Regions from separate parts of the Herbaspirillum sp. WTB6 genome, predicted to be linked through region 3. Evidence: predicted binding sites of a transcription regulator. Region 3 holds the regulator's gene; each other region holds the start of a gene.

Region 1 (3,276 bases), 980 kb from region 3:
AACCAACGCGGCAGCAAAGGCACGGGGCACACGGCTGAAAAATGAACAACGAGCGGTGGCGTAGTTTTTCCCGGCAGCATTTCCTGCCGCCGGTATTTCACCTCATTCACGACTTCGCCCCATGCCGAATAACGAAACCATCCTGGTCACCGGCGCCTGCGGCTACATCGGCTCGCACACCTGCGTGGCGCTGGCCGAGGCCGGGTATTCGCTGGTGGCCCTGGACAATCTGTCCAATAGCTCGCGTACGGCTTTGCGACGAGTGGAACAAATCATCGACCGCAGCATCCCCTTTTTCGAGGTCGATGTGCGCGACCGCGCGGCACTCGATGCAATCCTGCAGGCGCATCCGGTCGCCGCCGTGATCCACTTCGCCGGCCTGAAGTCGGTGGGCGAATCGGTGGCGCAGCCACTGGCATATTTCGACAACAACCTGTCCGGCACCATCACCCTGCTGCAGGCGCTGCAGGCAGCCGGCGTCAAGCGCTTCGTGTTCAGTTCCTCGGCCACCGTCTACGGTGACCCCCAATCGGTGCCGATCGCAGAATCGGCGCGCCTGTCCACCACCAATCCGTATGGCCGCTCGAAGCTGCTGGTCGAGCAGGTGTTGGAGGATCTAGCGCAATCCGACCCTGGCTGGGCGATCGGCACCCTGCGCTACTTCAACCCGGTCGGCGCGCACCCCTCCGGCCTGATCGGCGAAGACCCGCATGGGGTGCCGAACAACCTGATGCCCTTCGTCGCCCAAGTCGCGGTAGGCCGCCTGCCGCGACTGTCGATCTTCGGCCACGACTACCCGACTCCGGACGGCACCGGCGTGCGCGACTACGTGCACGTGATGGACCTGGCGCGCGGCCATGTGGCCGCGCTCGATCATCTGTTTGCATCCCAACAATGCTTCACCGTCAACCTCGGCACCGGCCAGGGTTACAGCGTGCTGGACATCGTGCGCGCCTTCGAAACTGCTAGCGGCCGCGCCATCCCCTACCAGCTCGCGCCGCGCCGCCGCGGCGACGTCGCTGCGTGCTACGCCGATCCCAGCCAGGCGAAAACGCTGCTGGGCTGGCAGGCGCAACTGGGGCTGGCCGACATGTGCGCCGACTACTGGCACTGGCAGAGTCAGAATCCGAAGGGCTTCAAGGGCGCGGCGCGGTAGCGGCAAGCCAAGCGCCTTGCAGGGTATTTTGCAGTCGAAGCAATTCGCCAAACACTGCACAATATCAGGAGCATATTGTCAAAACATAAATTTTATGCGTGGAATTTGGCGCCATATAAATGAGTATATGATTAATTAAGTATTTGCTGCGCCAGCACATTATCGACGCCTATCGTCATGCATTACATCCCGGCGCAGCCTATGGTCTGGCGGCGCGCGATTCGTTCAAGACAGGAGGTTCGTGCACACCCGCAATATAAATTGGCGGCGGACTAATAAGCTGCAAACAAAAAAACACCCCACGAATGGGGTGTTTCGGAGATACTACGTGGGGACAACAACGCACCCACCCTACCCGGCTTTATTTGCAGCTTGCTGGCAGATATTTGGCCGCAATGGTGCCAGTGCATACCCAAGTAACTTTCCCATCAGCCAGTAAAGTTGGTGTCAAGGTAATATTTCCACCGCCTGGAATCTCGGCCGCCACCGCAGCTGCGTCCACTTTTGTGCCATCCCAAGTCACGCCCGAAACCTTTGGTGTTGCTGTCCAAACAGGCACGTAATCCGCCGCTGCTGGTAACGCATTTTTGGTCTGTGCCCATTCAGCAATAGCAACCTTAGAGGCTGAAGCGGCCAATACGACTTCCGTCACCTTGGCTCGAACTGTGTAATCCTGATACGCCGGCAGCGCCACCGCCGCCAAGATACCAACAATTGCCACCACGATCATCAATTCAATCAGGGTGAAGCCGCGCTGGGCGGATTGCATCATTTTCGTCGATTTCATTTCTTGTCCTCCTTGGATAAATTGGGCACTCGCCAATTTCTTATGAGCAATTGGCGTGCCAGGCGGCGTTATGGCGAAATGTCACACGGATGTTATGAATATGTGAATTTTTCGTCAGTTTGTTGGCCGTGATCATGACAGTATTTGTCACAAGGTAAAAAATTGTCAAATTTCTTCTTTCGTCATGTTGCTAAAATGGCACGTGATTCACTCCAGTGCAAACAGCAACTGTGCCCCGGACAATTCGATGATGTCACCCGAAGCCAGCGGTGTGGCCGAGGTGCCGACCGATTTGCCGTTCAGGAGCGGGTGAGCCTCGCCTTCGATGTGGGCAATGCAATAGTCATGCGGCCGTTCGAGGATGACGGCGACTTGCACGCCCGGGCGGCCGATGCTGGTGAGCGGCTTGGCGAGCACCAGTTCGCGGCCAGCGCCGGGACCGGCCAACACCTTGAGGCGGGCGCGCGGGCGCGGCGCGCGCGCGGCGCCGGCCGGCCCCTGCGCCTCGGCGCGGTAGCGGATTACGTATTTGGCGATCTCGATGGTGTCGCCGTGTTGCAGAAAATGCTTCTTGATCGGCTGGCCGTTGACCAGGGTGCCGTTGGTGCTGTTCAAGTCCTCCAGGAAGGAATCGTTGGCAATGGTGACGATGACGGCATGCTCGCCGCTGACGGCCGGGTGATCGAGCACCATGTCGTTATGGGGGCGGCGGCCGATGGTGACGCGCTCTCGGTCCAGCGTCAGGTGCTGCAATTCGGCCGCGCCGAGAGTCAGCGTGATGCCGGCGGTTTTTTTTCCTGCGCTCATGTTATTTGATCCAATGGGCGACGCGGCCCAGCAGCCCGGGCAGCGCCGTCCTGCCGGATTCGGCCTCCGGTTGCGATTGCGGCCGGGACAGCACCCGGACCAGGATGACGGAGATGTTATCGCGCCCGCCGTGCTGGTTGGCGCGCTGCACCAGCGCATCGGCAGCGCCCTGCAGATCGGCGGCCTGGGCCAGCTCAGCGATTTCCGCTTGCGACAGCATGTCGGACAGGCCGTCCGAGCAGAGCAGATAGAGATCGTCGGCGGCAATTTGATGTTCGTGGATTTCGACTTCGAGCGCCGGTCCGACGCCGACTGCGCGCGTCACCAGGTTCTTGTGGTCGACGAAGCGCGCTTGCTCGGGGCTGATCAGGCCGGCATCCAGTTCGTCCTGCAGCAGCGAGTGATCATGCGTCAATTGCTCGAGGCGGCCGTGGCGGATGCGGTAGGCGCGCGAATCGCCGACGTGGGCGATCGCGACCTGGTCATGGTGGAATAGCGCAGTGACCAGGGTCGTGCCCATGCCGGC
Region 2 (3,276 bases), 850 kb from region 3:
TGGAAAAAAATCATATCCGGCTCGCGCAAAAACCCTCGCTCGGCTCGCAGGAGAACCTGCAGCGCCTGAACAACCCGGCTGCCGGTATCGACATCGCCTTCGTGCAGAGCGGATCGACCGATCAGGCGGAGGCCGAGCGCAAGGGCTTGATCTCGCTTGGCAGCCTGTTTACGGAACCGGTCTGGCTGTTCTTTCGCGACGGCCGCGATGTCGGCCGGCTGTCCGACCTGAAAGGCTTGAAAATAAATGTTGGCCCCGAAGGCACCGGCGTGCCGCGTCTGTTCCGGCAACTGCTGGACGTCAACGGGGTCGAGCCGGGTCAATTGACACTCGGCGCGCTGGAAAACACACCGGCCACGGTGGCGCTGCTGGACGGCAGTATCGATGGCCTGGTGTTCAGTTCGGCGCCGGATGCGCCGCTGATCCAGATGCTGCTGCAAACGCCCGGCATCCGCCTGCTGGATTTTGCCCAGGCCGAAGCGTATACGCGGCGCCTGCCGTTCCTGTCGCATGTGGTGCTGCCGCGCGGGATCGTCGATCTGGGGCGCGATTTGCCGCCGCACGATGTCCATCTGATCGCGCCGACGGCGACGCTGGTGGGGCGCGAGACGCTGCATCCGGCGCTGATCGATCTGCTGGTGCAGGCGGCGGCCGACATCCACGGCAGCGCCGGCTGGTTTCGCAAGCAGGGCGAGTTTCCGACCGCCAGCTACACCGAAATCCCGGTCGCGTCGGAAGCTGCCAAGTTCTACCGCAACGGCCCGCCGTTCCTGCAGCGCTATCTGCCGTACTGGATGGCCAATTTCACCGAGCGCATGTGGGTGGTGCTGGTGGCGCTGGGCGCGCTGCTGCTGCCGCTGTCGCGCATCGTGCCGCCGCTGTATGTGTGGAAGGTGCGTTCGCGCGTGTTTCGCTGGTATGCGCAACTGCGCTCGGTGGAGCAGGCGATTGAAGAGGTGCCGCCACAACGACGGCGGCAAGACCTGCCGCCCCAGTTGGCGCGCCTGAACGACATCGAGGAACGGGTCAACCGGATTTCGATTCCGCTATCGTTTGCCGACGAGTTGTATGGCTTGCGCGGTCATATCAACCTGGTGCGCAAGCGGGCGCTGTATCTAATGCACGCGCAGTAAGCCGGGTGGCCCGTTACGCCCCGAGCCAGGGCAGTCCGGCGTGGCACCAGCCGCCCACGGTTTTGCGGTGGCCGGCGGCATCCTTACCGCCTTCGAAGCCTTCCAGGATGTCGAAGCAGTTGCGGTAGCCGTGCTCGGTCGCCAGCCTGGCCGCGTGCTGCGAGCGCACGCCGGAACGGCACAGGAACAATAGTACGCTGTCTTTCTCCGCAACCTGCGCCAGTTGCGACAGGAACTGCGGGTTTTGCGCACCGCCTGGATAGCCGTTCCACTCGATTGCCGCTTGCTGGCTCGGCAGGATATCGACTCGCCCGACCCAGTCGCGTTCGGCGTTGGTGCGCACGTCAACCAGTTTAACGTCGGGCTTGGCTTGCAGCAGCGCATATGCTTCCTGCGGGGTCACCGCGCCGGCATAGGGCAGGTTGGCGGCGCGCCCGCGCGCGCAGGCGGTTTCTAGAACTTCAACGGAATTGATCATGGCGAATACCAGGAAAATCGGAATTTAATTTTATGCCATTCCTGAAACAATGGGGCGTAGCGCAGGCGGGGCCGAGTTGCCGCTGCAATACGGCAGAGCATGTGCGCACCAAATTGGTGCATACACGGTTTTTTGCACGATTATCGTGCATTGGCGGGCTCTCTGACGTCGAACCTGGCCGTAATTTTGGTGGCATGGAACCTGCTATCATTCCACGCCAAGTTCCGGCCTGATTGCATGCCGGACGACACCACATCGCGACGCGCGCTGGCCGGAGCGGGTTTTCTGCTCCAGCTTGTCGACGTACAAACTGATGCATTATTGACGCAAACCAGTGGCTCAATTTAGGAGATTTTCATGGCAATGACCGCCGCAGAGGTGTTGAAGATGGCGAAAGACAACGAAGTCAAGTTCGTCGACTTCCGTTTTGCCGACACCAGGGGCAAGGAACAGCACGTGACGGTTCCGGTTTCCCATTTCGACATGGACAAGTTCGAATCCGGCCATGCCTTCGACGGCTCGTCGATCGCTGGCTGGAAGGGTATCGAGGCGTCCGACATGGTGTTGATGCCGGACCCGAACACCGCCAACATCGACCCGTTCATGGAAGAGACCACGCTGTTCATGCAGTGCGACGTGATCGAACCAAGTGACGGCAAGGGCTACGACCGCGATCCACGCTCGATCGCCAAGCGCGCCGAAGCCTATTTGAAGTCGTCCGGCCTGGGCGACACCGCCTACTTCGGTCCGGAACCGGAATTCTTCATTTTCGACAACGTGCGCTGGAACGTCGACATGTCCGGCTGCTTCGTCAAGATCGGTTCCGACGAGGCCTCCTGGTCGACCGGCGCCAAGACCGAAGGCGGCAACAGCGGCCATCGACCGACCGTCAAGGGCGGCTATTTTCCGGTGCCGCCGGTCGACAGCTTCCAGGACATGCGTTCGGAAATGTGCCTGATCCTGGAATCGCTCGGCATCCCGGTCGAAGTGCACCACCACGAAGTCGCCGGCGCCGGCCAGAATGAGATCGGCACCCGCTTTTCGACGCTGGTGGAGCGTGCCGACTGGACCCAGAATACCAAGTACGTGATCTGGAACGTGGCCCACACGTACGGCAAGACCGCCACCTTCATGCCGAAACCGATCGTCGGTGACAACGGCTCCGGCATGCACGTGCACCAGTCGGTCTGGAAGGACGGCAAGAACCTGTTTGCCGGCGACGGCTATGCCGGCCTGTCGGATTTCGCGCTGTACTACATCGGCGGCATCATCAAGCACGCGCGTGCGCTGAACGCGATCACCAACCCCGGTACCAACTCCTACAAACGGCTGGTGCCCGGCTACGAAGCGCCGGTCAAGCTGGCGTATTCCGCGCGCAACCGCTCGGCGTCGATCCGCATTCCGCATGTGCCGAACCCGAAGGGTCGCCGCATCGAAACCCGCTTCCCCGACCCGCTGGCCAATCCGTACCTGTGCTTCGCCGCCTTGCTGATGGCCGGCCTGGATGGCGTGCAGAACAAGATCCATCCGGGCGAAGCGGCTTCCAAGGATCTGTACCACCTGCCGCCGGAAGAAGACAAGCTGATCCCGACCGTTTGCTCCTCGCTCGAGCAGGCGCTGGAAGCCTTGCACAAGGACCGCGAATTCCTGACCCGCGGCGGCGTC
Region 3 (3,276 bases):
TGGCGAATTCATTTCCTACGATAGCCGTGCCGAGTTCTACTCGGTCAACAACACCGTCAGCGGTGAAAGCAAGCCGGGCGCCGGGCGCATCAAGGCCGTGATCCAGCCGCGCAATGAAAACAAGGCGCAATGAGATGAGCCTCAGTACCCTGATCGTGCGCGGCCTGCAAAAAAGCTACGGCCCGCGCCAGGTAGTGAGCGACGTCTCGCTGCAGGTGGGTTGCGGCGAGATCGTCGGCCTGCTGGGCCCGAATGGGGCCGGCAAGACCACCTCGTTCTACATGATCGTCGGTCTGGTACCGGCGGATGCGGGTCAGATCAGCCTGAACGGGATCGACATCGCGCAGTTGCCGATCCACCGCCGCGCCACCCTCGGCTTGTCGTACCTGCCGCAGGAAGCCTCGGTATTCCGCAAGTTGAGCGTCGAGGACAATATCCGCGCGGTGCTGGAATTGCAAAAGGAGGGCGGCAAGCCGCTGACCGGCAAGGCAATCGACGAGCGGCTGAACAATCTGCTGGCGGAATTGCAAATCGAGAAGCTGCGCGAAAACCAGGCGCTGTCGCTTTCCGGCGGCGAACGGCGGCGAGTTGAAATCGCGCGTGCGCTGGCCACCAATCCGCGTTTCGTGCTGCTGGACGAGCCGTTCGCCGGCATCGACCCGATTGCGGTGATCGAAATCCAGCGCATCGTGCGCTTTCTGAAGGAACGCGGCATTGGCGTCCTGATCACCGACCACAACGTGCGCGAAACGCTTGGCATTTGCGATCGCGCCTACATCATCAACCAGGGCGCGGTGCTGGCCAGCGGCAGTCCGGACGAAATCATCGCCAACGAATCGGTGCGGCGGGTATACCTGGGCGAGCACTTCCGGATGTAGCGGCAGTACGCGCGGCGCATGAAACAGACTCTTCAACTCCGCACCTCGCAGCATCTGGCCCTGACGCCGCAACTGCAGCAATCGATCCGGCTGCTGCAACTGTCGACGCTGGAATTGCAGCAGGAGCTGGAACAGATCCTGGCCGAGAATCCCCTGCTGGAACGCGTCGACGATCCGCTGGACAACTCGATCCGGCTGCTGGCCGACGGCGCGCTGGCACCGGCCGCTGCCGATCACCATGAGCGCGGCGAGAGCCCCGAGTCCGCCGCCGGCGACGCCGAATTCGATGGCACCACCGATACCGAACGTACTGCCACCGACGCCGAATGGAGTTTCGATGACGCCGCGCCGCGCGCCAAGGCGCCGGAGGATGAGGACGCGCGGCCACAACTGGAAGCGCAACACACCAGCCTGCGCGAGCACCTGCTGCTGCAAATGCGGCAACTGCGCCTGGCGCGGCGCGACCGCGCGCTGCTGGAAGTGGTGATCGAGGCTTTGAACGAAGACGGCTATCTGGAAGAGTCGTTGCAGGAAATCCAGGAGCGGCTGCCGCCCGAACTGGAAATCGAACTTGAAGAACTGACCATCGCGCTGACGCTGCTGCAAAGTTTCGAGCCGCCGGGAGTCGGCGCGCGCAACGCCGCGGAATGCCTGTCCTTGCAGATCCGGCGCCTGCCGCGCGTGGCGCTGGTGACGCGCCGGCTGGCGCGGCAAATTGTCGAGCAGCACCTGGCGCTGTTCGCCCAGCGCGATTTCAACAAGCTGAAGAAAGCGCTCGACTGCGACGACGAGGACTTGCGCGAGGCGCAAGCCGTGATTCGGCAATGCAATCCGCATCCGGGTGCGCCGTTTGCCGCCGACCGCTCCGACTACGTGGCGCCGGATGTGATTGTCCGGCGCACGGGCGCGGGTTGGCAGGCGATGCTGAATCAGGAAGCCATTCCGCGCCTGCGGGTGCACGCGCTGTATGCCGGCATCCTGAAACAGCACAAGGGCGAAGCCGCGCTGGCAGGCCAATTGCAGGAAGCCAAATGGCTGATCAAGAATATGCGCCAGCGCTTCGATACGATCCTGCGCGTTTCGCAGGCAATCGTTGATCGGCAAAGGAATTTTTTTTCGCATGGCGCGGTGGCGATGCGCCCCCTTGTCTTGCGCGAAATTGCTGATACACTGGGTTTACACGAGAGCACCATTTCTCGTGTCACCACTCAGAAGTTCATGCTAACCCCGCATGGGATGTTCGAATTGAAATATTTTTTCGGCAGCCATGTCGCTACCGAAGCCGGGGGCGAAGCGTCCTCTACCGCGATTCGGGCACTCATCAAGCAACTGATAGGAGCAGAAGACCCCAAGAATCCATTTTCTGACAGCAAGGTAGCGGAAATGCTGGGAGAACAGGGAATGGTAGTGGCGCGCCGCACCGTCGCCAAATACCGTGAAGCCCTGAAAATTCCCCCAGTCAATCTGCGCAAGGCTTGGTAGTTTTGTTGTTTAGCAGTCTGTTCGTTGCTGTGTTCCGGCGTAGAAATGGATCATTGCGCAGATACACCGCGAACCGCCAGCGACACCACCCATAGGAGTGCTGTATGAATCTCACCATCAGTGGACGTCACCTCGAACTTACCCCCGCCATTGAAGCCTACGTGAAAAACAAGCTGGAACGCATCAAACGCCACTTTGACCATGTGATCGACATCGCTGTCATCCTGACCGTCGACCGAATTGCCGAAAAAGAAAAAAGCCAGAAAGCCGAAGTCAACCTCCGACTGCGAGGCAAGGACCTGCATGTGGAGAGCATCGCCGAGAACCTGTACGCCGCGATTGACCTGCTGATCGACAAACTGGACCGCCAGGTGATCAAGTACAAAACCAAGCTGCAGGACCATCAGCACGGCACCATCAAGAACCTGCCGGAAGCGCAGCCGCTGCCCGAGTGATCTCCGGCACAAGCTCTGTCGGCCTGCCGGCAGGACTCCATCAGTCAAGGGCGCAGTCGGCGCCCTTTTTGCATCCCGACCTTCTTGCCGGTCGTTGCGCCGCCGGGACAAATCCCTGCCTTCGCGCCCAAACACCTGGAGTATGCACAAATAGCACTCTAATATAGAGCGGAAGTAGAGATCTGGCATAGGAGTATATGCGTCGGCAAAGGCGCATCCGTTACCAGGCGCGATGGTGAACTCCGGCCGCAACGAAAAGCATGCCACACGCCTTGGCGCCCGGAATGCCGGCTCAGATCTGGTCCACCACGAACAGCCGGCGATGCTCGCGCATCGCATAGCGGTCGGTCATGCCGGCAATGTAATCGGCCACCTGGCGCGCTTGCTGCGGCAGCCGCTCGGCGGCCTGGGTCGGCAGTTGGTAGTCGGGCGGCAGCAGGGTCGGCTCACGGATGAAGGCG

Evidence for each region. The regulator sigma-54, encoded in region 3, starts transcription at its own class of promoters, with help from an activator protein. The targets are predictions, from matches to a motif close to TGGCANGNAANCTGCTTT.
Region 1: the regulator sigma-54 is predicted to act here: its motif matches at 1,987-2,004, upstream of ACK2VC_RS12225 (pilin).
Region 2: the regulator sigma-54 is predicted to act here: its motif matches at 1,802-1,819, upstream of glnA (type I glutamate--ammonia ligase).

Annotation. Positions count from the first base shown of each region.
Region 1 covers NZ_CP176522.1:2,608,378-2,611,653, reverse strand. Annotated here, with positions in the region: gene galE (UDP-glucose 4-epimerase GalE) at 122-1,156, shown strand; gene ACK2VC_RS12225 (pilin) at 1,518-1,943, opposite strand; gene ACK2VC_RS12220 (FHA domain-containing protein) at 2,151-2,750, opposite strand; gene ACK2VC_RS12215 (Stp1/IreP family PP2C-type Ser/Thr phosphatase) at 2,752-3,276, opposite strand, start outside.
Region 2 covers NZ_CP176522.1:777,803-781,078, reverse strand. Annotated here, with positions in the region: gene ACK2VC_RS03545 (TAXI family TRAP transporter solute-binding subunit) at 1-1,133, shown strand, start outside; gene ACK2VC_RS03540 (rhodanese-like domain-containing protein) at 1,147-1,611, opposite strand; gene glnA (type I glutamate--ammonia ligase) at 1,969-3,276, shown strand, end outside.
Region 3 covers NZ_CP176522.1:1,627,534-1,630,809, forward strand. Annotated here, with positions in the region: gene lptA (lipopolysaccharide transport periplasmic protein LptA) at 1-133, shown strand, start outside; gene lptB (LPS export ABC transporter ATP-binding protein) at 135-878, shown strand; gene ACK2VC_RS07525 (RNA polymerase factor sigma-54) at 897-2,360, shown strand; gene hpf (ribosome hibernation-promoting factor, HPF/YfiA family) at 2,465-2,815, shown strand; gene ACK2VC_RS07535 (deoxyguanosinetriphosphate triphosphohydrolase) at 3,108-3,276, opposite strand, start outside.